Linked DNA regions of Accumulibacter sp.. Each later gene encodes a partner of the first gene's protein in a complex. Links are inferred from orthologs where the notes say so. Each region holds a gene or a part of one and is shown on either strand. Other genes may lie near its edges.

Region 1 (14,596 bases):
GAGCGTTTCCTCGACGAGGTGCGCATCCATTTCCCGTTCGACCACGACCGCCTGCGCCGGATGTCGCTGATCGACGAGGACGGTGCACGCTACGTGCGCATGGCGCACCTGGCGGTGGTCGGCAGCTTCGCCGTGAATGGCGTCGCCGCTCTGCATTCGGAGTTGCTCAAGTCCGACGTGCTGCGCGATTTCCACGAGATGTGGCCCGAGAAGTTCAGCAACAAGACCAACGGCGTCACACCGCGCCGCTTTGTCGTGCTCGCCAATCCGGCGATGTCCGGGTTGATCGACGAGGCGATCGGCAAGGGCTGGGTGACCGACATGACGCGCCTGCGCGAGCTGGAGCGGCACGCCGGGGACGCCGCGTTCCGCGCCGAGTGGCGGCGCATCAAGGCGTCGAACAAGCTGCGTCTGATGCGCGAGATCGGGCGCAGCACGGTCGCCGACATCGATCCCGAGACGATGTTCGACGTGCAGGTGAAGCGAATCCACGAGTACAAGCGGCAACATCTCAACCTGCTGCACGTCGTCTCGCTGTACAAGCGGCTGAAGGACGATCCGAACCTCGCGGTGGCGCCGCGAACCGTCATTTTCGGCGGCAAGGCGGCGCCTGGTTATGCCATGGCCAAGCTGATGATCCGGTTGATCACCGCGGTCGCCGATCTGATCGGGCGCGATCCGGCGATGCGCGGCAAGCTGCAGGTCGTCTTCTACCCCAACTACAACGTCAAGAACGCGCATGCGATCTTTCCCGCTACCGACCTGTCGGAACAGATCTCGCTCGCCGGCAAGGAGGCTTCCGGCACCGGCAACATGAAGTTCCAGATGAACGGCGCGCTGACCATCGGCACACTCGACGGAGCCAACGTCGAGATCCGGGAACAGGTCGGCGAGGAGAACTTCTTCCTCTTCGGCATGGATGTTCCCCAGGTCAAGGAACTGCGCCGGACCGGCTATCGGCCGCGCGCTTGGTATGAGGCGAATCCGCATCTGCGGGAAGTGATCGACCTGATTGCCGGAGGCTTCTTCACGCGTGGCGACCGCGACATCTTCAGGCCGCTGGTCGAAAACCTGCTGAACCACGACGAGTACATGCTGCTGGCCGATTTCCAGTCGTACATCGACTGTCAGGAGCGGGTGTCGGCGAGCTACCTCGACTCCGAGCGATGGACGCGGATGTCGATCCTCAACGTTGCCCGATCGGGTTTCTTCTCCTCCGATCGCGCGATCCAGGAGTACTGCGAGCAGATCTGGAAGGTGCAGCCGGTACGCATCGAACTGCGCGATCTGACCGGGGAGGACCTCGTGTTCAGGCGCGCGATCGCACAGGCCGACTGACGCCGATCCGGTGCGAGCGGGCGCGGCGAGCGGCAACCGACCGCCTGCTGCCCACCGTACGACAGCACCAGGCTGCCGGCAGCCGGATGGCTGCCGGCAGCGGCCGGTCTACCAGCGGCGGATCTTGATCACGTGCGCCATCTTGGTATCCGGCGCCAGCTCGACATAGGCGGTCGGGCCGCTCCACCGATAACGCTCGTCGGACAGCAGGTCATGCGCCTGGTACTGCTCGCCGGCCTCGATGCCGAATGTGGCGAGCGGAATGTGCAGCACCGAGCCGTGCTTGTGGAAGGGGTCGAGGTTGACGACGCAGATGATGATGTCCGAGCGATCGTCGGTCATCTTGGCGTAAGCGAGGATCTGCGGGTTGTCGGCACCCAGGAAGAGAACGTTGTTGTAGCTCTGCAGCGCCGGTGAGTCGCGGCGGATCCGGTTGAGGCGCGTGATGATGTCGATGATGTTGCCCGGCGCCTTCCAGTCACGCACGCGGATCTCGTATTTCTCCGAGTCGAGGTACTCCTCCTTGCCCGGAATGGCTTCGTTCTCGCACAGCTCGTAGCCGCTGTAGATGCCATAGACGCTCGACAGCGTTGCTGCCAGCACGACGCGCATGATGAACGCCGGGCGACCGCCGAATTGCAGGATCGGCGGCAGGATGTCCGGCGTGTTGGCGAAGAAGTTGCCGGTGAAGTACTCCTTCATCTCACCGCAGGTCAGCTCGCTGACGTACTCGGTCAGGTCATGCTTGTGGTTGCGCCAGGTGAAGTAGGTGTAGGACTGGGCGAAACCCACTTTCGCCAGCAGGCGCATCATCTTCGGCTTGGTGAAGGCTTCAGCGAGGAAGATGACCTCCGGATGTTTGCGGTGCACCTCGGCGATCACCCACTCCCAGAACGGCACGGGCTTGGTGTGCGGGTTGTCGACGCGGAATGTGGTGACGCCCTTGTCGACCCAGAAGAGGAAGATCTTCAGCATTTCCTGCCACAGTCCGGCACGGTCCGTGGTGCTGAAGTTGAGCGGGTAGACGTCCTGGTACTTCTTCGGCGGGTTCTCGGCATACTTGATCGAGCCGTCGGGCCGATGGAAAAACCAATCCGGGTGCTCGGCGACGTACGGATGGTCGGGTGAGCAGTTCATGACGTAGTCGAGGGCGATCTCGATTCCGAGTTCGCGGCAGGTGGCGACGAACTGGTCCCAATCAGCCCAGGTACCGAGCTGCGGCTCGAGCGCCATGTGGCCGCCGTTTTCGTTGCCGATCGCCCACGGGCTGCCGACGTCTCCCGGAACCGCGACCAGGCTGTTGTTCTTGCCCTTGCGGAAGCTGTGTCCGATCGGGTGGATCGGTGGCAGATAGACGACATCGAAGCCCATCGCCTTGATCTCGCGCAGGCGACGAATGCTGTCCTGCAGCGTGCCATGACGGTAGGGCATGCTGCCCTGCGAGCGGGGGAAGAACTCGTACCAGGCGGCGAAGCGGGTAACCGGGCGATTGACCATGATCTTCAGCGGCGGATCGAGCTCGTAGCCCTCGCTGCGGTCGGGGCAGCTCGCCATCAGGCTGCGCATGACGGCACCGATGCCGAGGTCGATCGCGCCCTGCTGCTCGCCGACGGCGAGCGCACTCTCCATCGCCGTCAGCAGGCCATTGATGCGGGTCCGTGTGGCGGCCGGCGCAAGCGTGGCTGAGGTTCTGATGATCTGCAGTCCTTCGAGGAGCTCGCTGTTCAGGTTGGCGCCAGGGACGTTCTTCTTGCCGATCTCGTCGACCCAGGACAGGTAGCGCTCGGCGTAGGCCTCGATGGTGTACTCCCAACAGCCGATCGCGCCGACGGTGAAATCGCCATACCAGCGGTCGTTGTCGCCCTGGGCCATCGGGCTCTCATGCCAGCGCTTCTCACCGACCCGGCGTACCTTGAGCATCGCCGCCAGCTTGTCGTGGCCCTCCTTGTAGATGTCCGCGCTGACGGCGACCTTCTCGCCGATGACGCGCTTGATGGGGAAGCGGCCGCCCTGGACTTGCGGCTCGACCGCCTCGATGATCACGCGGGGGTAGTTCTCGGGAACCATCATGCTGCTCCTGAATCCTGTACCGTTCTTGCCGGCAGGAAAAGACTCAAAACAGGACGGGCTCTGCAGGCTCGTCCATCCATGCCGGCGCGCGGGCGTACCGGGCGCCGGATGCGGAGCGGCGCAACCGGACGAGCGGATCACGGTCCGTCCCGGCGATGCGGCCGCCCGCAGCGAAAATCATTTCAGCAGCGAATCGTAGAGCCGCTTCGTCTGCTGCGCGATGCTCGTCCAGCTGAAGACCTCACGCGCGCGCCTCTGGCCCGCCGCAGCCATCGACTCGGCGAGTTCCGGGTCGTCGAGGACCTTGTTGATCGCGGCCGCGAGGTCGCGGGAAAAGAGGTCCGGATTGACCGGCTCGAACGGTGCCACGTGCAGCTGCTCGAGTGGCACGAGGAAACCGGTGACCCCGTCGATGACGACTTCCTTGATGCCGCCGACGGCGCTTGCGACAACCGCCGTGCGGCAGGCCATCGCCTCGAGGTTGATGATCCCGAACGGCTCGTAGATCGACGGGCAGCAGAAGACGGTGGCGTGCGAGTAAAGCTGGATCGCCTCTTCCTTGCTGACCATTTCCTGAATCCAGACGACGTTGGTGAAACCCTCCTGGCGAACACGCTTGATCGCCATCTCCATCTCGTGCAGCACCTCCTTGGTGTCGGCGGCACCGGCACAGAGGACGATCTGCGCATCGCGGTTGATGTGGTGGATCGCATTGACCAGATGGACGATCCCCTTCTGGCGGGTGATGCGGCCGACGAAGAGGACGATCGGCTTGCCGGGGTCGACACCATACTTCTCGAGCGCCGTCGTCTCGTCGGTCGGGTGGTACTGGTCGACGTTGATGCCGTTGTAGATTACCGAGATCTTTGCCGGATCGATGTCGAAATGCTCGAGGATGTCCTGCCTCGTTCCCTCGGAGACGGCGATCACGGCGTCCGCCATCTCGAGGGAGGTCTTCTCGATCCATGACGACATGTCGTAACCGCAGCCGAGCTGTTCCCGTTTCCACGGCCGCAGCGGCTCAAGCGAATGCACCGTGTGCACCAGCGGGATGCCATAGAGGGTCTTGGCGAGAATTCCGCCGAGGTGTGCGTACCACGTGTGCACGTGCACAATGTCGGCATCGACCTGCTCGCTGAGGGTCTCGAGATTCGCCTCGAAAGTGTCGAGCGCACCGCTGAGCTTCTTGTCGACGTGGGCAAAGCTGCCCTTGCCGAAAGGAAAGCCCTTGACGCGCACGCCGTCGACCACAGTGTCCTGGTCGCCAAAGGAGCGGACTTCGACATGCATCAGTCTGGCCAGTTCGCCAGACAGATACTCGACGTGAACACCGGCTCCGCCGTAAACGTACGGAGGGTACTCTCGCGTCAATAGCAGTACTTTCATCGCGGTACTTTCCATGATGGATTTGGGGGTCTGGCGCGCCGCCGGCGCGTCGTTGGAAGGCCCTGACATTGTATCGGGAAAGCCCGCTGCCGGCCAGAATCGGCGCGCTTTCTGTTGCGACGCAACAGCGGTCGCCGCGCCGGATCGGCCGCGCGAATGGAACATCCATCCGCCGCAGGCGACGTCGGCAGCGAGGACGGGTAGAATACGTGCGATGAATCTGCTGGCCATCGAGACGTCCACCGAGTCGGGCTCCGTCGCCCTCTGGTCCAACGGCACTCTGCTGCGACGCAGTTGCCCGGCTGGTCCGGCGCATTCGCAGACTCTGCTGCCATTGCTCGGCAGCGCCTTGCAGGAAGCCGGGCTCGCTTGCAGCGACCTGCACGGGATCGCCTTCGCCGCGGGTCCGGGTTCGTTCACTGGCCTGCGCGTCGCCTGTGGTGTCGCGCAGGGACTGGCTGTGGCGCACGCCCTGCCGGTGATTGCCGTCGGAACGCTCGAGGCGATGGCATTGGCGAGCGGTGGCGAGCGCGTGATCGTTCTCCTCGACGCGCGCATGGGCGAGGTATACCATGGCCGTTTCGTCGCCGGCGACGAAACCCTGACGACCGCTGTCTGCCACCCCGGCGAGTTGCCGCTTCCCGATACGGGTGGCTGGCTCGCCTGCGGCAACGGCCTCGTCGCCCATCCGGTGTTGCGACAGCGGCTGTCGGCGCGCGTGTGCGACTGGTTGCCCGAACTGCTTCCGGATGCCGGAGCGGTCGCCCGCCTGGCGGCGCCGCGACTGGCGCGGGGCGAGGGGGTGGATGCGGCAGCGGTCGCGCCTCGCTATGTGCGCAACAAGGTCGCGCTGACGGTCGCTGAACGTCTGGCAAGCGGGGGCAGGGCTTGAGCGCCGTGCTCGTGCCGCGCGTCGAGATGTTCCCTCTCGGTCATCACGATGTCGACGAGATGCTCGCGATCGAGGAGGGCGTCTTTCCCTATCCTTGGACGCGTGGCAACTTCGTCGATTCGATCGACAGTGGCTACAGCGCCTGGGGCTGCCGTGTAGCTGGCGAGCTGGTCGGCTACTTCGTGTTGATGATCGCCGTGGACGAGGCGCACCTGCTCAACATCGGCGTGCTCGCGAAGCGACAGCGGATGGGTTTTGGCACGCGGCTGCTGCAGTGCGCGATGAGTGCCGCGCGGCAGGCCGGCGCGAGCGGCCTGCTGCTCGAGGTGCGGCCGTCGAATGAAAGTGCGCTGGCGCTGTACCGGCAGTTCGGCTTTCGGCAGATCGGCTTGCGACGCGACTACTACCCGCTGGCCGATGGACGCGAGGATGCGTTGGTGTTGCGGTGCGGGCTGGACCGGATTCGCGCGTGATGGGTGGCGATCCGCGCCGCCCATTCCTGACGCGCCTGCAACTGCTGCGTGAGATGGGGCTGTCGCCGCTCTGGCGACTGCGATCGCCGAATGCGGACGTGGCGCAGCCGCGGGTGGGCGGTACGGCGGCGGGGTCGGAGGCGGAACCCCGGTCGTCCGGTGAGGCCGCTGTGGCAGCGGCACCAGTGGCCGTGCCGGCAGCAGCGGGCGAGCGGAGCGCGGAGATCGCCAGCATGGGGTGGGAGGAGTTGCGGCAGAGCGCTGCCGCCTGTCGCGCCTGCAATCTCTGCCAGGGGCGCCGGCAGGCCGTGCTGGGTGTCGGTGACCTCGAGGCCGACTGGCTGTTCATCGGCGAAGGCCCGGGGGCGGAGGAAGATGCGCGCGGTGAGCCCTTCGTCGGACCGGCTGGCAAGCTGCTCGATGCGATGCTGGCAGCGATCGACCTGCAGCGCGGCCGGGACGTGTACATCGCCAATGCGGTCAAATGCCGACCGCCCGGCAACCGCACGCCCGAGCCCTCGGAGATCGCCGCCTGCGCACCCTACCTGAGACGACAGATCGTCCTCCTGCAGCCGCGCCTGATCGTGCTGCTGGGCCGCGCGGCGGCGCACGCCGTGCTCGGTGAGGTTGGCTCGCTGGCCAACATGCGCGGACGATCATTCGCTTACAGTTCGCCGACCGGCGGTGAGAACATTCCGGTGGTCGTCAGCTATCATCCGGCCTATCTGTTGCGAACGCTGCACGACAAGGCGCGCGCCTGGGAGGATCTGTGCCGCGCCCGCGCGCTGATGCGGGCCGCCAAGGGGACGGCTGCCGGGCTCGATCGCGCAGCGGGTCCGGATGCCGCGCCGACGCCCTAGCGGCCTGTCGGACTCGACCAAGTCGGCTTCCAACAGGCTGCTAGCCTTCGGCGTAGCGCACCCGCTGCCGCGGCTTGCTCGGGTGCGTCAGGTGGTCGAGCGGCAAGGCGTGCGTCTGCTTGACGGTCTGCAGCGCGATGCTCGTCCGCAGGCGACCGACTCCCGGCAGGCCCAGCAGGCGTTTCATCGTCAGTTCGGCGAAGGCGGCCAGATCGGGAACGACGATGCGCAGCATGTAGTCGGCGTCACCGCTGACGGAATGGCATTCGAGCACTTCGGGAATCGCTGCAACCGCATCCTCAAAGGCTTCGCAGGCCGATTCGCCAGTCGGCTCGAGCATCACCTGCGCGAAGGCCGTGATCGACAGGCCGAGCGCGCCAGGGGCCAGGAGGGCGACGTAACCGGCAATGACCCCGTCCTCCTCGAGGCGCTGGATGCGGCGGCTGATCTGCGAGGGCGAGAGCTTGATCTGTTCGCCGAGGGTCGCGTTGGTGGCGTTCCCTTTTCGCTGCAATGCATCAAGCAGTGCGAGGTCGTAACGATCTATGGTGATTTTTGACATGAAATCGGCCTTGTGTGCACGAAACATGCGCAGTATAGGGCAAACATGCTTTACTGCAAGCACCGGGTCCGCCTGCCGATGCCTTCCTCGAACGTTGCGCAGCGGCAGCCGGTCCCTCGCGGAACGTCCGCTCAGAGGTTGTGAATAAATCTACTGCGCGACCGATCTGCGGCGTTGCTCACTCGCTCACTCCTCGCCTATCCATCTGATATGTCTCGTCGTTCGCTCGCTCGCGCCTGGCATCTCGGCCTGCTCGCGACGATTTCTTCACAACCTCTCAGTGCTTGCCGTCGTCGAGATGGATGACGTCGTCGCGCAGGCGCTGGTTCGCCTCATGCCGCCGCTTGACGAGCCACATCGCAGCGCTGACGAAGAGGCCGAAAAGCGTGATCACGAGATAGATCGACCACTGCGCGCGGATCATCAGGAAGTAGAGGCCGGTCATTGCCAGGATCGACAGGTTTTCGTTGAAATTCTGCACGGCGATCGAGTGTCCCGCACCCATCAGGATGTGGCCGCGGTGCTGCAGCAGTGCATTCATCGGCACGACGAAAAAGCCGGAGAGCGCACCGATCAGGACCAGGAGGGGAACGGCCAGCCAGGTATGCTGGACGAAGTTCATGATCAGGACGATGCCGCCCATGGCGATGCCGAGCGGGATGACGCGCACCGATTTGCGCAGCGTGATCATCCGCGCCGCACCGATTGCGCCGAGCGCCACGCCGATGGCGACGACGCCCTGCAGCATGCTGGATTTCGACAGGTCGAGTTGCAGCGCCGTCTCGGCCCAGCTGATGACGATGAACTGGAGCGTGGCGCCGGCACCCCAGAACAGGGTCGTCACGGCCAGTGAAACCTGTCCCAGGCGGTCGCGCCAGAGAAGGATCAGGCAGTGGTTGAACTCGCGCAGCAGGTACCATGGGTTCTTGTGCAGTGTCCGGTGGTCGACACCGGTATCGGGGACACGCAGATTGAACAGGGCGGCGAGCAGGTAGAAGCCGGCGACGAAGCAGAGCGCCATCTCGCTGACGGTATCGACGCCGGTATCGATCAACGGCAGTTCCCAGCCGAGCAAGCGGTGCGCGACGTCGGGCTGGATCAGCATGCCGCCGACGACGACACCGAGAATGATCGCCCCGACCGTCAGCCCCTCGATCCAACCGTTGGCAACCACCAGCAGGCGGTGCGGCAGGTACTCGGTGAGGATACCGTACTTGGCGGGCGAGTAGGCGGCGGCGCCAAGGCCGACGACCGCGTAGGCGACGAGGGGATGCACGTCCCAGTACATCATCGCGCAGCCCAGGATCTTGATGCCGTTGCTGATGAACATCACGCGCCATTTGGCCATCGAGTCGGCAAATGCGCCGACGAACGCGGCCAGGGCGACGTAGGAAACGGTGAAGAAGGTTTTCAGCAGGGGTTCGTAGGCAGCCGGCGCGTGCATCTCGCGCAGCGCGGCAATGGCAACGATCAGCAGCGCGTTGTCGGCGAGAGCCGAGAAGAACTGCGCTGCCATGATGATGTAAAAACCGAGAGGCATCAGATATTATTAATGCAGCTGTTCCGCGTGTGGGGGCCTTATACCACGAACGGCGGCATTTTGTCGTTTTGTGCGCGGCGACGCTGCAACTTGCGGCGTCGCTTGCCGGACGGACGGCCTGCGCGCTGGCTGGCAGGGCGGTTTTGTGGTTGAATTCGGGCTGCAGCAGAAAGGGGGATAAGGGTGGCTGATCGTCGATTGCAGGTGTTCCACGCGGTGGCGAAGCATCTTTCCTTTACCAAGGCGGGCGAGGCCTTGCACATGACGCAGCCGGCCGTCACCTTCCAGATCAAGCAACTGGAAGAACGCTTCAATACCCGCCTCTTCGAACGGGGCGGAGCCCGCGTCTCGCTGACAGCGGCAGGTGAGGTCGTCCTCGATTACGCCGAACGGATTCTCGGCCTGTCGAACGAGCTCGACATCCGCATCGCCGAAATGACCGGGCAGATGAGCGGCAGCCTGTTGGTCGGTGCGAGCACGACGATCGCCGAGTTCATGCTGCCGCCAATCCTCGGCGAGTTCAACGTCCGCTATCCGCAGGTCCGCGCGCGCCTGACGGTGGCCAACTCGGACGCGATCAACAATGCGGTGGCCGCGCATACACTCGACATCGGGCTGATCGAGTCGAAGACCTCGCATCCCGCCCTGCAATGCGAGGTCTGTGGCGACGATGAACTGCAGGTGGTCTGCACACCGGCGCACCCACTGGCCAGTCGAACCGAGGTCGATGCGCGCACTCTGCTGGCGCATGACTTCATCGCCCGCGAACCGGGTTCGGGAACGCGCGAGGTCACCGACGACTACCTGCGCGCCTGCGGCATCGACCCCGGCAAGCTGAAGACGCTGATGGAGCTGACCAGCCCGGAAGCACTCAAAGGTGTCGTCGCCACCGGCCTCGGTTGCTCGATCCTCTCGCGCGCCAGCTTCGAAAAGGAACGGCAACTCGGCAGTCTCGTCGCCATACCGTTGCGGCCGCCGTTACGGCGGACCCTGTCGCTGGTCTACCCGAAAGAGCGCTTCCGTTCCCGGGTCGTGCTGACCTTCGTCGACTTTGCCAAGGCGAAGCTGCACGAGCTGACGGCCTGATGCCGCGCCCGATCCAGGCCGACGTCGATCTGGCGGCGCTGCGGCACAACTATCTGCTCGCCCGCCGCCGCGCTGCCCGGGGTGGCACCGCTGCGCGGGCCTGGGCGGTGGTCAAGGCGAACGCCTACGGCCATGGGTTGCTGCGTGCCGCGACGGCGCTCGGCGATGTTGCGGACGGCTTTGCCCTGCTCGACATCGACGAGGCGGTGCGCCTGCGTCAGGTGGGGATTCGCCAGCCGATCCTCCTGCTCGAAGGCTTCTTCACTGCCGCCGACCTGGCGGTCTGCAGCGAGCACGGGTTGAGCGTCGTCATTCACTGCCTCGACCAGTTGCAGATGCTGCGGCAGGCACGATTGCCGCGCTGCCCGCCGATCCATCTCAAGCTGAACAGCGGCATGAACCGGCTCGGGCTGGTGGCGCGCCAGCTGCCGGCGGCGCGGGAGCACCTGGCCGCGTTGGCGTGCGCTGGCGGCGCCGGTGAGCTGACCCTGATGACGCATTTCGCCGAGGCCGACGCCGACGGCGGGGAGGCGTGCATCCGCTGGCAGCTCGAGCGTTTTGCCCGCATGCTCGACGACTGGCCGCAGGCCGCCGCCTTGCCGGTCTCGCTCGCCAACTCGGCAGCCATCCTGCGCTACCCGGCCACCGCTCGCGACTGGGTCCGCCCCGGAATCATGCTCTATGGCGGCAGCCCCTTCGCTACCGAGGATGCGGCAAGCCTCGGTCTGCGGCCGGTGATGACGCTGCGCAGCACGATTCTGGCGCTGCAGGAGATCGCTGCCGGCGAGCGCGTCGGCTATGGCGGCACCTTTGTCGCCACGCGACCGACCCGCGTCGGCATCGTTGCCTGCGGTTATGCCGACGGTTATCCGCGGCATGCGCCGGGGGGGACGCCGATCGTCGTCGGCGGACAGCGGACGCAGACGCTTGGGCGGGTGTCGATGGACATGCTGGCCTGCGATTTGACCGATCTGCCGGCTGCCGGGGTCGGCAGCCCGGTGGTGCTGTGGGGTGAGGGCATGCCGGCCGACGAGGTCGCGACGGCAGCCGGCACGATCAGTTACGAGCTGTTCTGCGCACTGGCCCGGCGTGTGCCGGTGCGCAGCGTTGGTGAGGTGGCGCAGGAGTCATCGCGAGCGGGCCGAGCGGAAGGGCGCGAGTGAGCGAACGACGAAACCTGTCGCATCGATGGCCGAGAAGTCAGCGCCTGGGCAAGGCGGCAGACCGGTCACGCAGTGGACCGGGGCGCGATCTCCGTCCATGACACGCGCCGGCGGCACGCAGCAGAAGAGCCAGTTTTGCTGCAACGAGTGCGGCAGCAGCGTTGCCAAGTGGCAGGGCCAGTGCCCGGGTTGCGGGCGGTGGAACACGCTCGTCGAGACCATCGCCAGCGCTGCCCCGCTTGCCGGACAGCGGCGATTCGTCGGGCTGGCGGGCCGCGGCGAGGTGCAGACGCTGGCCGACATCGAGGCACACGAAGAGGAACGGCTGCCCACCGGCATCGGTGAGTTCGACCGCGTCCTCGGTGGCGGGCTGGTCCGCGGTGGGGTCATCCTGATCGGTGGCGATCCGGGAATCGGCAAGAGCACCCTGCTGCTGCAGGCACTCGCCGGTCTGGCGGCGACGGAGGACGTTCTCTACGTCAGTGGCGAGGAGTCGGGACAGCAGATCGCCCTGCGCGCGCGGCGGCTGTCACTGGCTACCGGCACGCTGCGGCTGCTGGCCGAGATCAACCTCGAACGGATCCTGGCGACCCTGCAGTCGGCGCCGCCGCGCGTGGCGGTGATCGACTCGATCCAGACGCTTTGGTCGGAGCAGCTGACTTCCGCACCGGGTTCGGTTGCACAGGTACGCGAATGCGCCGCGCAACTGACCCGGCTGGCCAAACAGACCGGGATCACGGTGATCCTCGTCGGGCATGTGACCAAGGAAGGCGCCATTGCCGGGCCACGCGTGCTCGAGCACATCGTCGACAGCGTGCTCTACTTCGAGGGCGACACCCATTCGAGCTTCCGCCTGATCCGTGCGGTCAAGAATCGCTACGGCGCGGTCAACGAGATCGGTGTCTTCGCGATGACCGATCGCGGCCTGAAGGCGGTGAGCAACCCGTCGGCGATCTTTCTCTCGCAGCACGGATCCGAGGTCGCCGGATCCTGCGTGCTGGTCACCCAGGAAGGCACGCGGCCGCTTCTGGTCGAGGTGCAGGCGCTGGTCGACCAGGCGCACGGCAACCCGCGGCGGCTGACGGTCGGACTCGATGCGCAGCGGCTGTCGATGCTGCTGGCCGTTCTCCATCGCCATGCCGGCATCGTCTGCTTTGATCAGGACGTTTTCGTCAACGCCGTCGGCGGCGTCCGCATCAGCGAACCGGCGGCCGATCTCGCCGTTCTTCTGGCAATCATTTCCTCATTGAAGAACAGGGCGTTGCCGGAGAAACTCGTGGTCTTCGGCGAGGTGGGCCTGGCGGGCGAGATCCGGCCGGCGCCGCGCGGTCAGGAACGGCTGCGTGAGGCGGCGAAACTCGGCTTCACGCGTGCCCTGGTCCCCGAGGCGAACCGGCCACGCCAGGCAATCGCCGGCCTCGAGGTGATGCCCGTGCGGCGGGTCGAGGAAGCGGCGCGGCGACTGCGTGAACTCGATTGAGTCGTCGCCGGAGACGAGTGCCGCCGTCCGCTGCGGCCAACGCGCGTTTGCCGCAGGATCAGCGGCGGCGGTAGAACAGGCCGGCGCCGACGAGGCCGAGCGCGACCAGCGCGAGCCCGTTCGGTTCCGGAATCGAGATCGCGAACGGATTGTTCGCAGACAGCATGATGTTGCCGGGGGCACAGCAGGGATTGCCCGCCTGGCTCACGACCATGCGCAGCGTCCAGTCACCGCCAGCGTCGAACAGCGGCGCGAAGTCGAAGTCGAGGTCGCGCGCTTGCCACTGCCCTGGCATGTTCTTGGCAAGATAGCGGGTACTGCCGACGGTCGTTCCGTTGAGCTCGAAGCTGAACTCGAGCGGCTCGTTGAGGTTGTTCGAGAACCAGGGGGAGGGGGGCATCAGGTTGAGCGTGAGCTGCAGCGAACTGACCTCCGTCAGCCACGGAACCGAGAAGGACTGGCTGGCAGCCTGGCCGACCAGGTAATAACTGCCATTGTCGCCGCCCGAGCCCGGCGCCGTGAACAACCCGCTGTAGCTCAGCCCCGCCGATGCCGGCGCCGCCGACAACAGGGCGGAAGCGAGAAGCGATATGCTGCATGTGCTGTGCCACCACTTGCTGACCATGACCCATCCTCCCGCCCATGTCCGCCAGACCAACGCATCCCGCGGACGGTCCGTGTCGCTTGTCCCGACCGGCGCACTGCCGGCAGCGATCTCGGCGACGTTTCGTCCACTCCCGCCCGGCTCCGGAGCCCGCGGCAGGAACCCCCTCCTGCGCGACCCCATTTGCCAGAATCCCGGAATCATTGTAGCAGGCAGAAGGGTCGCCCGTGACGCAATCGCGCGACTGAACTCGAGTATCCTCGAACGGTCTGAGCGGGTTCTTCCGTTTGGCGCGGTGGCCCGGAGGCCCGGCCTTGCCAAGGCCGTCGCTGTTGCCGGGAGCAGGCGGAGAGCGGCGCGTGCGCAAGGAACCCGTCGCCCACTCGCCAGCCGCTCGCCGCAGCCTCAGGGTTGCCCGAAACGAATCGTGTCATGCAAGTGATCTCCTTTTCCTGGCGCATGCTGCGCCGCGACGCGCGCGGTGGTGAGTTGCGTCTGTTGGCAACGGCGCTGGCGGTAGCCGTCGCCGCGCTGACCGCGGTCGGCTTCTTCGCCGACCGGGTCCGACAGGCGCTCGATCGCGAGTCGCATCAGCTGCTCGGAGCCGATCTCCTGTTGACTGCCGATCAGCCGTGGCCGGCGAACATCGTCGCGCGCGCCCGCGCGCTCGGCCTGCAGGAGGTTGCGACCGTGACCTTCCCGAGCATGGTGACGCATGGCGAGGGCGACGCCCTGCGCGCGCAACTCAGCGAGATCAAGGCCGTCGCTGCCGGCTATCCACTGCGCGGTTCGCTGCGCGTCGCGCCGGCGCTGAATGCAGTCGATGCGCCGGCAGTGGGAATCCCGCCGCCCGGCACGACCTGGATCGACGAACGGCTGGCGTCGGCGCTCGGCGCCGAGGTCGGTGACCGGATCGCTGTCGGACAGACGACGCTGCGGGTGGGCGCAGTGCTGACGCTCGAGCCCGACCGCGGCATCAACTTCTTCAGCGTCGCACCACGCCTGCTGATGAATCTCGACGATCTGCCGGCGACGGCGCTGCTGCAGGTCGGCAGTCGGGTGGCGTACCGCCTGCTGCTGGCTGGTGATCTGCCGCTGGTCAAGCGCTTCCAGCGCGAGATCGAAGGACAGCTGGCACGCGG
Region 2 (14,422 bases), 1.5 Mb from region 1 along the record:
CTTCCTGGCGGCGGCGATCCAGCTCGCCGATGCGCCAATGCCGACGATGCTCATCGGCACCCTGCCCATCGTCATCGCGATCGTCGCCAACTTCGGCAGCGAGGCCTTGCCGTGGCGCCGCCTGCTGCCGTCGCTGACGGTGATCGCGATCGGCATCGGCCTGGTGAACCGCCACGAGATGGCGCTGCTCGGCGCGCAGCGCAGTATCGACGACTACGTGGGTGGCGCCCTGCTGGCCTTGGCGGCGGTTGCCGCCTGGACCTGGTACCCGGTGCGCAACTCCCGCTGGCTGCGCCAGCGACCGCAGATCGCTTCCGGAACCTGGGCACTGGCGCAGGGGCTGGCGACGTTGCCACTGGCAGCGATCGGCATGGCTGCTGCCGGCGTCTGGTCGGACCGCAGCTTCGACTATCCGCTGGGCCCGCAGCCGATGCGCTATGTGGGACTGATGCTGATGCTCGGCTTCTGTGCCTCCTGGCTCGGCACCGTGCTCTGGAATCGCGCCAGCCAGCTGCTGCCGACCGCGCTCAGCGGCCAGTTGATCGTCTTCGAGACGCTCGCCGCCTTCGCCTACGCCTTCATCTGGCGCGGCTCGCTGCCCGGTAGCTCGGCGCTGGCGGGGATCGGGCTGCTGCTTGCCGGCGTCGTTCTCGGCGTGCGCGCTTTCCGCGGCGGCTGAACGGCCGTTCTGGCTCACGGGCGGGGAGGCGGACCAGTCGTCATGCCGCCAGTGCTTTTCCCACCAGGCCCTGCCGTCGGCAGCGGGGAAACGATGGTGGCAGGGTGTTAGAATGCCGCCGATGCTGGTTCTCGGAATCGAATCCTCCTGCGACGAAACGGGCGTCGCGCTGTACGATGGCGACGGCGGCGACGGCAGCTTGCTGGCGCACGCGCTTCACTCGCAGGTCGACATGCACGCCGAGTACGGTGGCGTGGTGCCGGAACTCGCGTCACGCGATCACATCGGCCGTCTCGTGCCGCTGCTGCGACAGGTTCTTGCCGCCAGTGGCCGCTCGTTGGCGCAGATCGATGCCATCGCCTATACGCAGGGGCCGGGTCTCGCCGGCGCCCTGCTCGTCGGCGCCGCTTTCGCCGAGGCGTTGGCGATGGCTCTGGGGCTGCCGACCGTGCCGGTGCACCACCTCGAGGGTCACTTGCTGTCGCCGCTGCTGTCGGCGCGTCCACCGCGCTTTCCCTTCGTCGCGCTGCTCGTTTCCGGCGGGCACAGCCAGCTGATGCGCGTCACCGGCGTCGGCGAGTACGCGTTGCTGGGCGAGACGCTCGATGACGCGGCCGGTGAGGCCTTCGACAAGACCGCCAAGCTGCTCGGACTCGGTTATCCTGGCGGCCCGGCGCTCGCTGCGCTCGCCGAAAGGGGCCGACCGGGGCGGGTGAAGCTGCCGCGGCCGATGCTGCGCTCTGCTGACCTCGATTTCAGCTTCAGTGGCCTGAAGACGGCCGTCTTGACCCGCGTGCGCGAGTTGGGGATGCTCGACGACGAGCAGCGGGCGGACATCGCCTGCGGTTTTCAGGAAGCGATCGTCGAGGTGCTGGTGAGCAAGGCGCTGCGCGCCGTACGGACCAGCGGCCTGCGGCAACTGGTCGTTGCCGGCGGCGTCGGGGCCAATCGCGAACTGCGCCGCCAGCTCGATGCGCGCGCGCTGAGGTCGCGCATCGACGTCTTCTACCCGGAACTCGAATTCTGTACCGACAACGGCGCAATGATCGCACTGGCCGGCGCGTTGCGCCTGCAGGCGGGGCTTGCCGGCAAGGCCGCCGGTGCTTTCTCGGTGCGGCCGCGCTGGCCGCTGACCAGCGCCGGCTAGCCCGTCGCGGCAAGAGCGTTGCGCACGGACCGGCGGCGTTCGCGCGCCGGGCCAGGTACGGTTGCCGGTCGTGGCCGGTAGCGCAAGAACTACTGGCGTTTGCCGCCGATGCGCGGCTCGCTGCCGGCGAGCAGTCGCTGCAGGTTCTGCCAGTGCTTGCCGATCAATGCCATGGCGATGATGCCGATCACCAGCACCCTGCCGTCGTTGCCCCATGACACGATGGCGTAGAGTGGCGCTGCGGCCGCTGCGACGAGTGCCGCGAGTGATGAATAGCGCAGGGTGAAGGCGACCAGCAGCCAGGTGGCGAGTGTGGCCAGCCCGAGCCAGGGATCGATCGCCAGCAGGACGCCGGCGGCGGTGGCGACACCCTTGCCGCCCTTGAAGCCGAGGAAGACCGGGTAGAGGTGGCCGAAGAAGACGGCCAGCGCCACGAGGCCGACCGTCAGCGGTGGCAGACCGTACAGCGGTGCGTAGTGGGTGGCGAGAAAGACCGCCAGCCAGCCCTTCGTCGCGTCGCCGACGAGGGTGAACAGCGCCGCACCCTTGTGCCCGCTGCGCAGGACATTCGTCGCGCCGGGGTTCTTCGAGCCGTAGCTGCGCGGGTCGGCGAGGCCGAAGACGCGGCTGGCGACGAGCGCGAAAGGAACCGACCCGAGCAGATAGGCGGCGAGGACGGCGAGCAGGGTGAGCAGTGTCGAAGGCATCGGCTGGGTGGTCCGGGGTTGCCGCCTTATGGCCAGTGGCCGGAAGGCGATAGAATGCGCGCTCTGTCGCCACCTTTCCGGCAGCGCGGTGCCATCATACACCACGCCACCGGCGCACCCACCCGAGCCTGGGCCGCATGGACATCATCTTCATCAACGAACTGCGCGCGACGACGCTGATCGGCATCTACCCGCGCGAGCAAGCCATGCCACAGACGGTCGAGATCTCGCTGCAGATCGGCACCTCGACGGCCAGTGCCGGTGCCAGCGACGATATCGGCGACACCATCGACTATGCTGAGGTCGTCGAACGCCTGCGCAACGAGCTTGCCGCCCGCCATTTCAACCTGCTCGAGCGGCTTGCCGAGTACGTCGCGACGTTGCTGCTCGAGGACTTCGGCGCCACCTGGGTGCGCGTCTCGATTGCCAAGCTCGGCATGATGCGCGGCGTTGCGCGGGTTGGCGTGGTCATCGAGCGCGGTGCCGCCGCCTGACCTGGCGCGTTTCTCCTGCCCGCCGCAGCGGGCTCATGCCTTCCTTGAATGATGCGCTCGACCAGGGGGTCACCGAGCTCGGTTTCGGCCAGTACACGACGACTACCGCCGGCAGCACGCTGAACCTGTTCGTGCATAGCGTGCCGCTGATGATCGGTACCGCCGGCCTGCCGCCCGTGATCATGCGCTTCCTTGCGGCACCGAAGGTCCACGCCGCGCGTCTTTCCGCCGGTCGCTCGCCGCTGCTCAGGTTTCCGCCGCCAGCGCCGCGAGGACGCCCGGCCGGCGGCCGACGCGTTCCTGGAAGGCCGCCAGTGCCGGCCAGCGGCCGATGTCGATGGTTGCTGCGCTGCCCCAAGTGAGGACGGCATACAGGTAGGCGTCGGCGACCGTGAAGTGGTCGCCCAGCAGGTGGTTCCTGTCCTCGAGGCGGGCGGCGACGTAGCCCAGCCGGGTGGCGATAGCCTCCCGCAGGCTGCGCCGGTAGTCCTCGGGGGTATCCGGCCGGAACAGCGGCACGAAACTGCGGTGCAGTTCGCAACCGATGAACGCCAGCCATTCCTGCAGTCGGTAGCGCGCGAGCGTGTGTGCGCGCGGCGCGAGGCCGGACTCGGGAACGCGGTCGGCGATGTATTGCAGGATCGCGGCGGTCTCCGTCAGACGCTCGCCATCGTCGAGTTCGAGCACCGGCACGTAGCCCTTGGCGTTGATCGCCATGAAATCGCTGCCATCGGCCAGTTGGTGCCGGCGGAGATCGACGCGCACGAGATCGAAATCGAGTCCCGCCTCGCGCAGCGCGATGTGCGGTGCGAGCGACGAGGTACCGGGAGCGAAGTAGAGCTTGATGTCGAGGCTGCCGGGCAGGTGCGGAGGCGCTGCCGGCGCTCTCTCATCGTCCTCGTCGACACCGGGAAGCCGGCTGAGCTCGACGCTGAGGAAGCCGCTGTTGTTGCCATAGGCAAAGGCCGAGTCGTTGGCGAAGAAGTAGAGGAAGCCGGGCTCGCTGATCTCGATCTCGCAGCCGTTCGGCGTGGCGACCAGGCTGCTTTCGTCGTCGACGCGGGCGACGCCACCGACGGCACTCTCGATCAGCCCGGTCAGCATGTTCTCGGTGTCGGCATTGCTCGCCTCGAGGTCGGGCCGCGGATGGATCGCGGCAACCAGCGAGAACCAGGGGCGCCTCTCCATGCGGCGGCTGCCCTCGGCGAGCTGCAGGAACCACGCTTTCGACTCATAGCCGTCGGCGTCGGCCGAGACGTCCTTGTCCAGCCACGAGCCGCTGGCCTCGACGCGGTAGCGCTCGCCGACAGCCACCTCGACGCCGGAAGCGTTCCACCACTTGTGCGCATAGACTGGGAAGCGTGCCGAGCCATCGATCGGCAGCTTGCGGAACGGCAACGCCTCACGCTCGGTCTGCAGTTGCTCTTCCGGCGGCGGTTCTTCGCCACGGTAGAAAGAGGCGCAGGCCGGGATGTCCTCGAGGGCCTGCGGTCGATAGTCCGCGCGCCCCTGCAGGCGCTGCAGCACGCTGGGATGGATTTCGGCGTCGTCCGGAATCTTGCGCTCCCTGGTCGGGCGCGTGCGCCAGACCGGGCTGCGGGTCTCGTCGTGCCGGTCCTCCAGGCAGTCGGGCGCCAGTGCCGGCAGCAGTTGCCCGGGCACGAGTCGCAGGCCGGCAGCGAGTTCGTTGACCTCCTGCACCATCCATTCGAGCGCGATGTCGGCGAGGCCGTGGCTGTCGTAGCCACCGCCGACATCGGCATGCGCGCCGGCAAACCAGAGCTGCCTGATCCCCTCGCGTTCGGCCCAGACGGTCGGGACGAAGTCCGCCCGCTGCTCGTCGATGGCCAGCGCCTGGCGACCGTATTCGACGCGTGGACTCAGCTCACGGTTGCGGAACTTGAGGAAGCGGAGTTCGTCGCGGTCGATCAGGCGCAGGCCGTTGAACAGCGGCACGCCGAGTTCCCCGACGGTGTCCCAGACGCCGATCATGCGGATCGGCGTTTCGTCGTGGTGCTTCCAGAAGCGCGCGCCGCGCTTCTTGCCACGATCGTCCCTGTAGATCAGCCAGACCCGTTCGGCTTCATCGGCGGCATCGTCGTCGTCGGCCTCGCCGGCAGCGAGCAGACCGGTGTAGGCGATGAACTCGCCGAGGCTGCGGGCCGCCCAAGCGCCGCGTGAGGCGCCGAAGAGCCAGATCTTGTCGCCCCGCTCATAGACCTGCGAGATCAGCAGGTAGGCGTCGATCATGCTGTCGTGCAGGCCGATTCCCTGCGTCCCGAGCAGCAGGCCCTGCGCGCGGCCGCCGCTGCCGACGCTGGCGAGATGGAAGGCAGCGAGCTGTTCGCCGGTCCTGACGAGATGCGAGCGGATGGGTCCGCTCTCGTCGACCTGTCGCTCGGTTCCCGGTAGCATCTGGAACAGCCGGTAGGCGTTGGTTCGCCCGACCGGATCGTTCCAGCTTCCGTCCAGGCAAACGACGATTTCCTTGCTCATCGCGCTTCCTCCACTGCTCCTCTCGTTGCCCGCTGCCGGCACCGGCTCGTCGATCGACGCGAGCCTGGCGCAGGCACCCGCCGCATCGCCAGGCCGCCGCCTCGCCTGCTGCAGCGGTGCTGCCCGCGTGCCGGCAAGCGCCAGCTCTCGCTCTGCGCTTCAACGCCGCCTGCCGGCGACGACTGCCACTCGAGATCTCAGCCGCCGCCGCTCGCTGGGGCTGCCGGCGGGTTCGATTTCGGCAGTGAGACATCGAGCTCCTTCGCCTTGCTGTCGGAGATGATCTCGAACAGCGTCACCACCTTCTTCACGTCGCTCGTCGTACGCGCCACCTGGACGGCGGCGTCGGCTTCACGCTGCGTGACCAGGCCCATCAGGTAGACCACACGCGCCTCGGTGACGACCTTGACATGGATCGCGTTGAACTTGCCGGCATCGACGAAACGGCTCTTCACGCGGGTGGTGATGTAGGAGTCGTTGCTGCGTGCCGAGAAGGACGTGACGGGGCCGACGGTCAGCTCGTTGTACAGCCCCTGGACCTGTGGCACGGCATTGACGATGTTCTCGACTTCGATGCGCACCTGTTCGGAAGGCACTTCGCCGCTGATAAGAGCCCTGCGGTTGAAGCTGGTGACGTTGATGTGGGCGTTTTCCCAGGGCTTTTCGCCGATGCGTGCAGTCGCCTTCCATTCGATCGATTCGTCGTCGGTCTGCGTGCCGAGCGAGCGGCGATCGAAGGCCGCCAGAGCGCCTCCGCTGGCGCCGGCGGCGACCACCGGCAGACAGCCCTGCAGCAAGAGGGGCAGCAGCGCAGCGGCAAGCAGCGCGCCCATGGCGAGCAGTCGTTTCATTCGTCAACTCCCATCAGCAGGCAATCGATGCCGTCGCAGAGACAGTGGATGACCAGCAGGTGCGTTTCCTGGATGCGTGCCGTGCGCTCGGCCGGAACGCAGATGTGTACGTCGTCCTCGTGCAGCATCTCGCCGATCACGCCACCGCCCTTGCCGGTCAGCGCGATGACGCGCAACTCGTGCTCGTGCGCGACGTCGATCGCCGCGATGACGTTGGCCGAGTTGCCCGAGGTCGAGATGGCGACGAGGACGTCACCGGGTTGTCCGAGCGCGCGCACCTGCTTGGCGAAGATGGCCTGGAAGCCGTAGTCGTTGGCGATCGCCGAGAGGATCGAGGTATCGGTCGTCAGGGCGATCGCCGCCAGTTCATGGCGCTCGACCTCGAAGCGCCCGACCAGTTCGGCTGCCAGGTGCTGCGCGTCGGCAGCCGAGCCACCGTTGCCACAGGCAAGGATCTTGCCGTTGTTCAGCAGGCAGTCGACCATCGTCTCGATCGCCCGGCCGACCGGTGCCGCGAGTGATTCGCGGGCGTCGAGCTTGATCTGGACGCTGTCGCTGAACTGCTGGCGAATACGGTCGGTCAGGTCCATCGGCGGTGTTTCGCAGCGCGTAAAGAGGCCGATTCTAACATCAGAGCAGCAGGAAGACCTCGAACTCGAGCCGGCGCCAGGGATCGGGGTCCTGCCGCATTCTCGACACCCGTGCCTCGAGTCGTTCGCCGGCGTCGAGGGCGCGCGCGACGGCGCGGTTCTCGGCGCGCGGAACATAGCCGAGCTGCTGACCGTTCCAGTCGACGCGCACCGCATTGCGGTCGTGCCGGTTGTCGGCTTCGCGCACCAGCGTCAGCCGGTCACCGGTCCTGATCTGCGACCAGAGCGCGCTGGCGGCATAGTACTGGCTGCCGGCCAGCGGTGAACTCTGCACCAGGACGCGGATCGCTTCGCCGCCCGGCAGCGGCGTGGCGGGCAGGGCGAGGGCGATGGCGAGCGCGAGGGCCCGCTCAAGGCGCCGCAAAGGCATCCGGGATCCACTCGATGGCGGCCGTGGACAGTCCGTCGAGCAGGATGCAGTCGAAGCGGCAGTCGCAGTCGCTGCCACCGCGCAGCGCCAGGTAATGCTCGGCGGCGAGGACGATTCGCCGCTGCTTGGCGCTGGTGATGCTGGCGCCGGCGCCGCCGTAGCCGGCGTTGCGGCGCAGCCGCACCTCGACGAACACGAGCGCCCGGCCATCGCGGCAGATCAGGTCGACCTCGCCGCCGCGGCAACGGAAGTTGCGCTGCAGGATGCTCAGTCCGCGCGCTGCGAGGAAGCGCGCCGCCAGTTCCTCGGCGGCCTCGCCGTCCTTGGCGGCGTTCCTGCCGGGTCCGGGCGTGTTATCTTTGCCGCTCACTGCCTGCCGACTCCGATGACGAACGAATCCGCTGCATTATATTTGGTGCCGACGCCACTGGGCCATCTCGGTGACATGACGCAGCGCGCGATCGAGGTCCTGCGCCAGGTGCCCTGGGTGGCCGCCGAGGACACGCGGCACACGGCGCCGCTGCTGCGTCACCATGGCTGCAACGCCCGCCTGCTGGCGGCGCATCGGCACAACGAGGAGGCGGCGGCGCAGCGCGTCGTCGCGCTGCTCGCCGCCGGCGAGTCGGTGGCGGTGGTCGTCGATGCCGGCACGCCGGGCATCTCCGACCCGGGCGCGAGGCTGGTGGCGCGCGTGCGCGCCGCCGGTCATCGCATCATCCCTCTGCCCGGCCCCTGTGCCGCGGTCGTCGCGCTGTCGGCGGCCGGGTTGAGCGAGACGCAGTTTCTCTTCTACGGCTTTCTCCCGGCCAAGTCCGGGCAACGCGCGCAGGCGCTGCGCGAACTCGCCGAGCTGCCGTACGCACTGGTCTTCTACGAGGCGCCGCATCGCATCATCGAAACGGTCGCTGCGTTGCTCGCGGCCTTCGGCGCGCAGCGTACGCTCGTGCTGGCGCGCGAACTGACCAAGCTGTTCGAGAGCATCCATTCCTGTCCCCTGGGTGAGGCAGCGGCGTGGCTGCTGGCCGACGCCAACCGCCAGCGCGGCGAGTTCGTGCTGGTCGTTTCGGGCGCGCCGGCGGTCGCGGCCAGCGGTGAGGGCGGGCGGGTGCTGCGACTGCTGCTCGACGACGGGCTGCCGCCCAGCCAGGCGACGCGGCTGGCGCACGCGATCACCGGCGCCAGCAGGAAGGCACTGTATCAGGAAGCGCTGTCCTGGCAGGCAGGTGTCACCTCCACCAGGCAGTCGTAGAAGGTCGCGCCGCCGCCCATGTCGGTCAGCGCTTGGCTGGTCACCTCGTTGCAGTTCCGCCCGTCGGGGGATAGCTTGCGCCACCAGATCGAGGTCGCGACGACGACGCCCGGCCGCGCCCGGTCGCTGACCACCGCCCGGGCGGCGAACTCACCGCGCCGGTTGAAGACGCGCAGCTCGCTGCCGTCGGCAATCGCCCGCGCGGCGGCGTCGGCCGGGTTGATCAGGATGCTCGGCGATTTTTCCTGCGCCAGGAAGCGTGCCGAGTTGGCGAAGCTGGTGTTCAGGAAGTTGCGCGCCGGTGGCGTCAGCAGGGCCAGCGGGAAGTCCTGCGCCAGCGGGCTGCACCGCCATTCGCGCGGTTCGATGAAGTCGGGAAGCGGGTCGAGTCCCTGGTCGGCGAGCATCTGGCTGTAGAACTCGCACTTTCCCGACGGTGTCGGAAAGCCGCCGTCGGCGAACGGCGCGTAGGGCTGCGGCAGCCGCAGGCGGGCGTGCCCGTCGCGCACGAGCTGCTCCCACGACAGGCCGGCAAGGCGCGGATCGCTCCAGTCGAAAGCCTGGCGGCACAGATCCTCGTCGCTGTCGGCGAAACACGGCTCGCTGAAACCCATCCGCGATGCCAGGCGACGAAACAGCTCGGTGTTCGGCAGCGCCTCGCCGAGCGGCGCGATCGCTGGCTGGTTGAGCTGGATGTACAGATGGCCGTAGGACTTGTGGATGTCCAGCTGTTCCATGTGGCTGCTCGCCGGCAGCAGGATGTCGGCATAGTCGGCGGTGTCGGTCTGGAAGAGATCGTGTACGACGGTGAACAGGTCGTCGCGGGCGAAGCCGCGCACCACCTCGCGCGACTGTGGGGCAACCGCCAGCGGGTTGCTGTTGTAGACGAAGATCGCCTGGATCGGTGGCCGCGCGTGCAGCAGGTCGTGGCCGATGGTGCTCATGTTGATGATGCGTGGCGGCGGATGCGGCATCAGGTCGGGCCGTTCGAGCGCGGCCGTATTGACCGGATAGTTGCCCGAGGTGGACAGCAGGACACCGCCTGCGGGGTCGCGCCAGGCGCCGGTGAGCGCCGGCAGGCAGGCGATCGTGCGCAGCGCCATGCCGCCACCGGCGGTGCGGTTGATGCCGTAGTTGGTACGGATCGCCGCTGGTCTTGTGCGGCCGTAGGCGTGTGCCAGTTGCTCGATGGTGCTCGCCTCGATGCCGCAGATCGCCGCCACGCGTGCCGGCGGAAAGGCCTGCACACGCTCTGCGAGTTCCGCGAAGCCCAGCGTGTGGCGGGCGATGTAGTCCTGGTCGAGGAGGTCGTCGCGGATCAGCACGTACATCAGGCCGAGCGCCAGCGCGCCGTCGGTTCCCGGCAGCAGGGCGATGTGCTGGTCGCAGCGGTCGGCGGTCATCGTCCGGCACGGGTCGATGGCGACCAGGCGCGCACCGCGCCGCCGGGCTTCCTGCGCCAGGCGCCAGAAATGCAGGTTGGAGACGACGCTGTTGCTGCCCCAGATGAGGATCAGCCGCGCGTCGACGACGTTCTCGGGGTCGAAGCCGATGCTCGCACCGACCGTCGCACGGTAGCCCATGGCACCGGCGCTGGCGCAGATCGTCCGGTCGAGCTGCGCGGCGCCGAGACGGTGGAAGAAACGGCGGTCCAGCGAACCGTAGCCGAGCAGACCCGAGTTGCCGGCATAGCTGTAGGGGACGATCGACTCGGCGCCATGGCTGGCGATGATGCCGCGGAAACGGTCGGCGATGGTGGCCAGTGCCTCGTCCCAGCTGATGCGTTCGAAACACGCTCCCGGCCCCTTCGCGCCGACGCGCCGCAGCGGGTGCAGCAGGCGTTGCGGGTGATGGATGCGCTCGGGGTAGTGTGCCACCTTGGTACACAGCACGCCGGCGGTCGGCGGGTGATCGGCCGCACCGGCGACCTTCAGCACGCGGCCCTGGCTGACCGTGACCTCGAGTGCGCAGGTGTCGGGGCAGTCATGCGGGCAGGCGCCACGTATCGTGTGGCTGACGCCGTCTTCGGCAAGCGCTTGCGCCATGGTCGGGTGTCCTCCGGCAAGGGATGGGTGGGCGACGGCGACACGATAGCAGGTTGCCGGCTGCCTGGGCACCCGTCAAACCAGCAGCGCCTTCATCAGCGCATCCTTCGCGTCCTGGTAGAACTCGATGCCCAGCCGGGTCGCCATCTCATCGGACAGATCGAACAACTGGCGACGGCAGGAGACTGGCAGCAATAGGGATTGGGCACCTTTCTCGACGGCGATCTCGGCCAGGCTGACGGCGTTGTGGATCGGCTCGATGGTGCCGCCGAGGGTGAGCTTGCCGACGACAACCAAGCCGCCACGAACCGACTTGCGCAGCAGGGCACTGCAGAGCGCGATCAGTGACGCGACGCCGGTCTTGGCGCCGCTCTTCGCGGCATCGAAGCCGCGCAACTGGGCAGAGAACCCATGCGCGCGCGGATCGCGGTCGCCAACCAGTTGCCTGGCCCGCGCGTACAGGTTCTGCTCGGCGCATCGGATCGATTCCTGGAAGGCTTGTGGCACGGGCTTGTTGAGCACGCGCACACCGCCGCCCGGACCTTCGGTGACTTCGAGGCGGAACAGGCCGGGATGTTCGTCCTGACCGTCGGGCGAGAGCGTCCCAGATCTGGCCGGCTTCGAGCGGTTCGTCGCCGATGCCCCCCTGGCTCTGCAATTCCGGTGAGGAGACGAATTTCTCGACGCCTTCGGCACCCAAGGTGTAGCTGAAATGCGTATTGCGGAACTCGGCGGCGCCGATGCGCTGCTGTTGTTCCTTGACGCGACGGCGAACCTCCAGCGCCAAGCGCACGGCCCATTCGAGGCTTTCCTCGCTGACCAGGCCGAAGTGGTCGGTAAAGAGGTCCGGCTTGAGCCTGGGCACGTCCCAGCCCGGCAGGTAGCAATGGATGCGGTCCATGAAAGCCGTGTCGTCGCGCATTTCGGGCGGCAGCCGCTGGAACAGGTGGCCGATGCGCTGCTGGTGCTCGACATCGACATCGAAGTTGCCGAGCATGGCGATCGAGCCGTCGGCACGGATGCTCTCCTTGCCGCGCGAAAACTCGCCCGACTCCATGTAGCCCTTCATGATGTTCACTCCGTCCTTCTGGTCGAAGGAGATGCCGGACACCTCGTCGAAGCACACGACGTCGTACTGGCAGACCAGGCCACGCTGGCCGTTGGCGTTATTGACGAACATGCGCGCCACGGTGGCCTTGCCGCCGGAGACCAGGTGGGCGTAGGGCGAGGCCTGCTGCAACAAACGCGATTTGCCGGTGCCGCGCGGGCCGATCTCGACCGGGTTGTCATTGCGCTCGACGAACGGAATCCTGCGCAGCAGGATCGAATCCTTGTGGCGTTCGGTCAGTTGCGCCGGTTCCAGGCCGATCGAGCGCAACAGGAAGTCCTTCCACTTGGCGGTCGTCAGCCTGGCCCGCGCAGCCGACGTCTTGTCGAGTACGTCGCGCTGCGAAAGCTGGATCGCACGCAGGCCGGCGACACCCAAAGGCCGACCACTCGTCTCCTGGGCGATGGTGGCGTCGTAGCCCAGCGTGACCTCGGCATGGAAGCCGCCGGTCAGCATCCGCTGGTGCTCGGTGACCAGTTCCGCGGAGATGCGCACGTCGCGCAGCTTGAGCGAGGGCAACTCGGCGACATACGAATCGGTCCTGGCATCGAGCCGTGCCGTGATGATGTCGATGATGCGCACCTGCCCCTGTTCACGGGCGACGGACTTGATCAGCTCCTCGCTGCCGGCGCGTACCGTGCGCTCGGAAAGCTGGCGCTGGACGATCGCGAGCCCCTCCTGAATCTCGCTCTCGTCGATGGTGGCGCAGTAGCGGCCGAGCATGAACGCGACCACGTAGGTGGACAACGGAAACTGGCGCGAAAACTGGCGCACGCAAGTCCTTGCGGACGACGTAACCAGCGAAGGCTTCGGCGACCTTGCGGTCCAGGGTGTCAAGCTGCATTGGCGTTCCCTTCCCAGGCTGCGCCAAGATTCATGCGTTCCTTGGCTACCTTCTGGCCGTCGCGGCGCAGTACCACGGCAATCTGCTCGCCGATCAAATCATCCACTTCCAGCCAGTCGGCGTCGGCCACCGCATCCTTGAGCACCGCGCAGCGGCCCCACTTGGTCTCGGTCAGCCTGGCGGGGAGCTCGGCCTTGGGCAGGCCGACCGGCAGCAGCAACCAGCCGTGGTCGGTCACCACCCAGACCTGCTTCCAGCCAGCATTGAGCAGGCGCCGGATGGCATTGGCCAGGTCGTCGAGGTGGGCCGGAATGGCACGCCAGCTTCCGGCCCTTGGCGTGACCGTCGCCATCGATGTCGCCGGGAAACTCCGCCCAGCCCTTGCCATAGGCGAGGCTCCGGTTCTCGGTATCGACGACGGCGACACCCTCCCGCTCCATTGCCTCGCAGTTTGTCCGCCGTGTAGGCTCCCTTCGGCAGCCTGGGTGCGAAGTCGCCGCCATTGCCGCCATCGGCGAGCTTGCGGGCCGGAGAGACCCAGACCTTGCCGCTGCGGGTCACCGAGGGAACGCTGGTGAACCCGGGTTGCAGCACCACCGTCAAGCCATTGCCCTTGTCCAGCGCCGCTTCCAGTTCGCGCGCCAGGTCGAGGCGCAAGCCATCGACGAACAGCAGCACCGTGCCATCGGCCACCTCCGGCAGGCTCCAGCCGGGATAACCGTCTCTCTTCACCAGCGCCTGGAAGCCAGCGGCCTGCCTTTCCAGCCAGCGGCGATAGAGGGCGAGCAGCACGGCGTAGATCGGCCTTTCCAGTTCATGTGGCTGCGCGATCGCCATGGCCGAACGGGCAGCGGCATCGACTTCCCAGCCAAGATCGCCGTAGTGCCGCGCTGCTTCCTGCGCATTGCTTCCGGTCAGCGTGCCGGTCCTCAGCCGCCAACACGGCGCTGACTGCCGCTCGTGGATCGAGGCTGGCGGCCTGCAGCAGTTCCTCGGCCAGGCGCTTCTCATCGGCGTCGTTTTCACGCGGGTAGCGTTCGGCCCCCTGCAACAGGTCGGGCGGTGCGATGCCCCGGAACACTTCGTAGGCATCGGGATAGCTGTGCCAGTGGGCGACATACTGCTCCCACAGCCGGTGCGCCGCCTCGCCGGGCATGCTGGCGAGAATGCGCTTCGCGACCTCCAGCGGCCCCTTCGCCGGATTGACGCCGAAACGCCCTTTCGCGTTGGCGACGGAACTCTCCCACGAGGTGCCTTGTTCGGCCCGGATCGCTTCCGGCGTGGTCAGCCAGCGCAGTACGGTCTCGTCGGGTGCCGGGTTGATCAGGTCGTTGAGATGGCGCTAGTCGATGATCACGGCATCGAGGACGGGCAGATGCTGCATCAACAGCTTGTCCATCGCCGCCTTGAGCGCCTGCCCGGTTTCCTGGCTGGCCGAAACCTTGAGCCCCAGGCCTCCGCGCCTGGATTCGAGAAAGGCGCGCAGCGTCCAGTCCTTGCCGTTCTCCTGCCGCCAGAAACGGCCCCGGTAATGCAGTTCGGCGAGCGGTGCGAGTTGCGGGTCATCCTTGAGGCCGCGCAGATCGGTGCGCAACTGGCCGTTGCCTACGCCAGGCAGGTAGAGAATCGCCGCTTTGTCGGGCTCGACCGCGCCCGCCTGGCCATCGGCCACCATGCGCAGCCAGACGCCGGGGCCGCTGGGCTGGCCGGGGTTGTAAGCGCCGACGGCATGCAGTTCCGGCAATGCCTCCATGATCCTGCGCAGCACGCCTTCCCATTCGC

The links.
Region 2: the proteins of tsaB (region 1) and tsaD are in contact, whole or in part, in a solved structure (PDB 4WQ4), measured with the Escherichia coli proteins. The link is inferred for Accumulibacter sp. from one-to-one orthologs.

The regions. Positions count from the first base shown.
Region 1 is NZ_JAZKUG010000001.1:3,413,972-3,428,567, forward strand. Bases 3,862-6,847 are described here. They hold tsaB (tRNA (adenosine(37)-N6)-threonylcarbamoyltransferase complex dimerization subunit type 1 TsaB), read left to right. Parts: upstream 3,862-5,008; coding sequence 5,009-5,686; downstream 5,687-6,847. Other genes in these bases: glgA (glycogen synthase), read right to left, coding at 3,862-4,794; rimI (ribosomal protein S18-alanine N-acetyltransferase), read left to right, coding at 5,692-6,159; V5B60_RS15095 (uracil-DNA glycosylase), read left to right, coding at 6,159-6,847. Also shown: V5B60_RS15070 (glycogen/starch/alpha-glucan phosphorylase), read left to right, coding at 1-1,338; V5B60_RS15075 (alpha-1,4-glucan--maltose-1-phosphate maltosyltransferase), read right to left, coding at 1,447-3,408; more of glgA, read right to left, coding at 3,586-3,861; more of V5B60_RS15095, read left to right, coding at 6,848-7,019; V5B60_RS15100 (Lrp/AsnC family transcriptional regulator), read right to left, coding at 7,060-7,581; lysophospholipid transporter LplT, read right to left, coding at 7,859-9,121; V5B60_RS15110 (LysR family transcriptional regulator), read left to right, coding at 9,305-10,207; alr (alanine racemase), read left to right, coding at 10,207-11,370; DNA repair protein RadA, read left to right, coding at 11,468-12,850; V5B60_RS15125 (PEP-CTERM sorting domain-containing protein), read right to left, coding at 12,909-13,475; V5B60_RS15130 (ABC transporter permease), read left to right, coding at 13,887-14,596. UniProt on the Escherichia coli protein: Required for the formation of a threonylcarbamoyl group on adenosine at position 37 (t(6)A37) in tRNAs that read codons beginning with adenine.
Region 2 is NZ_JAZKUG010000001.1:1,891,483-1,905,904, forward strand. The notes cover bases 2-2,813. They hold tsaD (tRNA (adenosine(37)-N6)-threonylcarbamoyltransferase complex transferase subunit TsaD), read left to right. Parts: upstream 2-800; coding sequence 801-1,826; downstream 1,827-2,813. Other genes in these bases: V5B60_RS08165 (DMT family transporter), read left to right, coding at 2-679; plsY (glycerol-3-phosphate 1-O-acyltransferase PlsY), read right to left, coding at 1,916-2,533; V5B60_RS08180 (dihydroneopterin aldolase), read left to right, coding at 2,671-2,813. In the rest of the region: more of V5B60_RS08165, read left to right, coding at 1-1; more of V5B60_RS08180, read left to right, coding at 2,814-3,027; glutathione transferase GstA, read right to left, coding at 3,274-5,523; V5B60_RS08200 (BON domain-containing protein), read right to left, coding at 5,721-6,374; V5B60_RS08205 (phosphoheptose isomerase), read right to left, coding at 6,371-6,964; V5B60_RS08210 (HIRAN domain-containing protein), read right to left, coding at 7,005-7,394; V5B60_RS08215 (YraN family protein), read right to left, coding at 7,375-7,764; rsmI (16S rRNA (cytidine(1402)-2'-O)-methyltransferase), read left to right, coding at 7,780-8,643; V5B60_RS08225 (molybdopterin-containing oxidoreductase family protein), read right to left, coding at 8,592-10,688; V5B60_RS08235 (hypothetical protein), read right to left, coding at 12,630-12,992; V5B60_RS08240 (hypothetical protein), read right to left, coding at 13,455-13,796; V5B60_RS08245 (hypothetical protein), read right to left, coding at 13,983-14,422.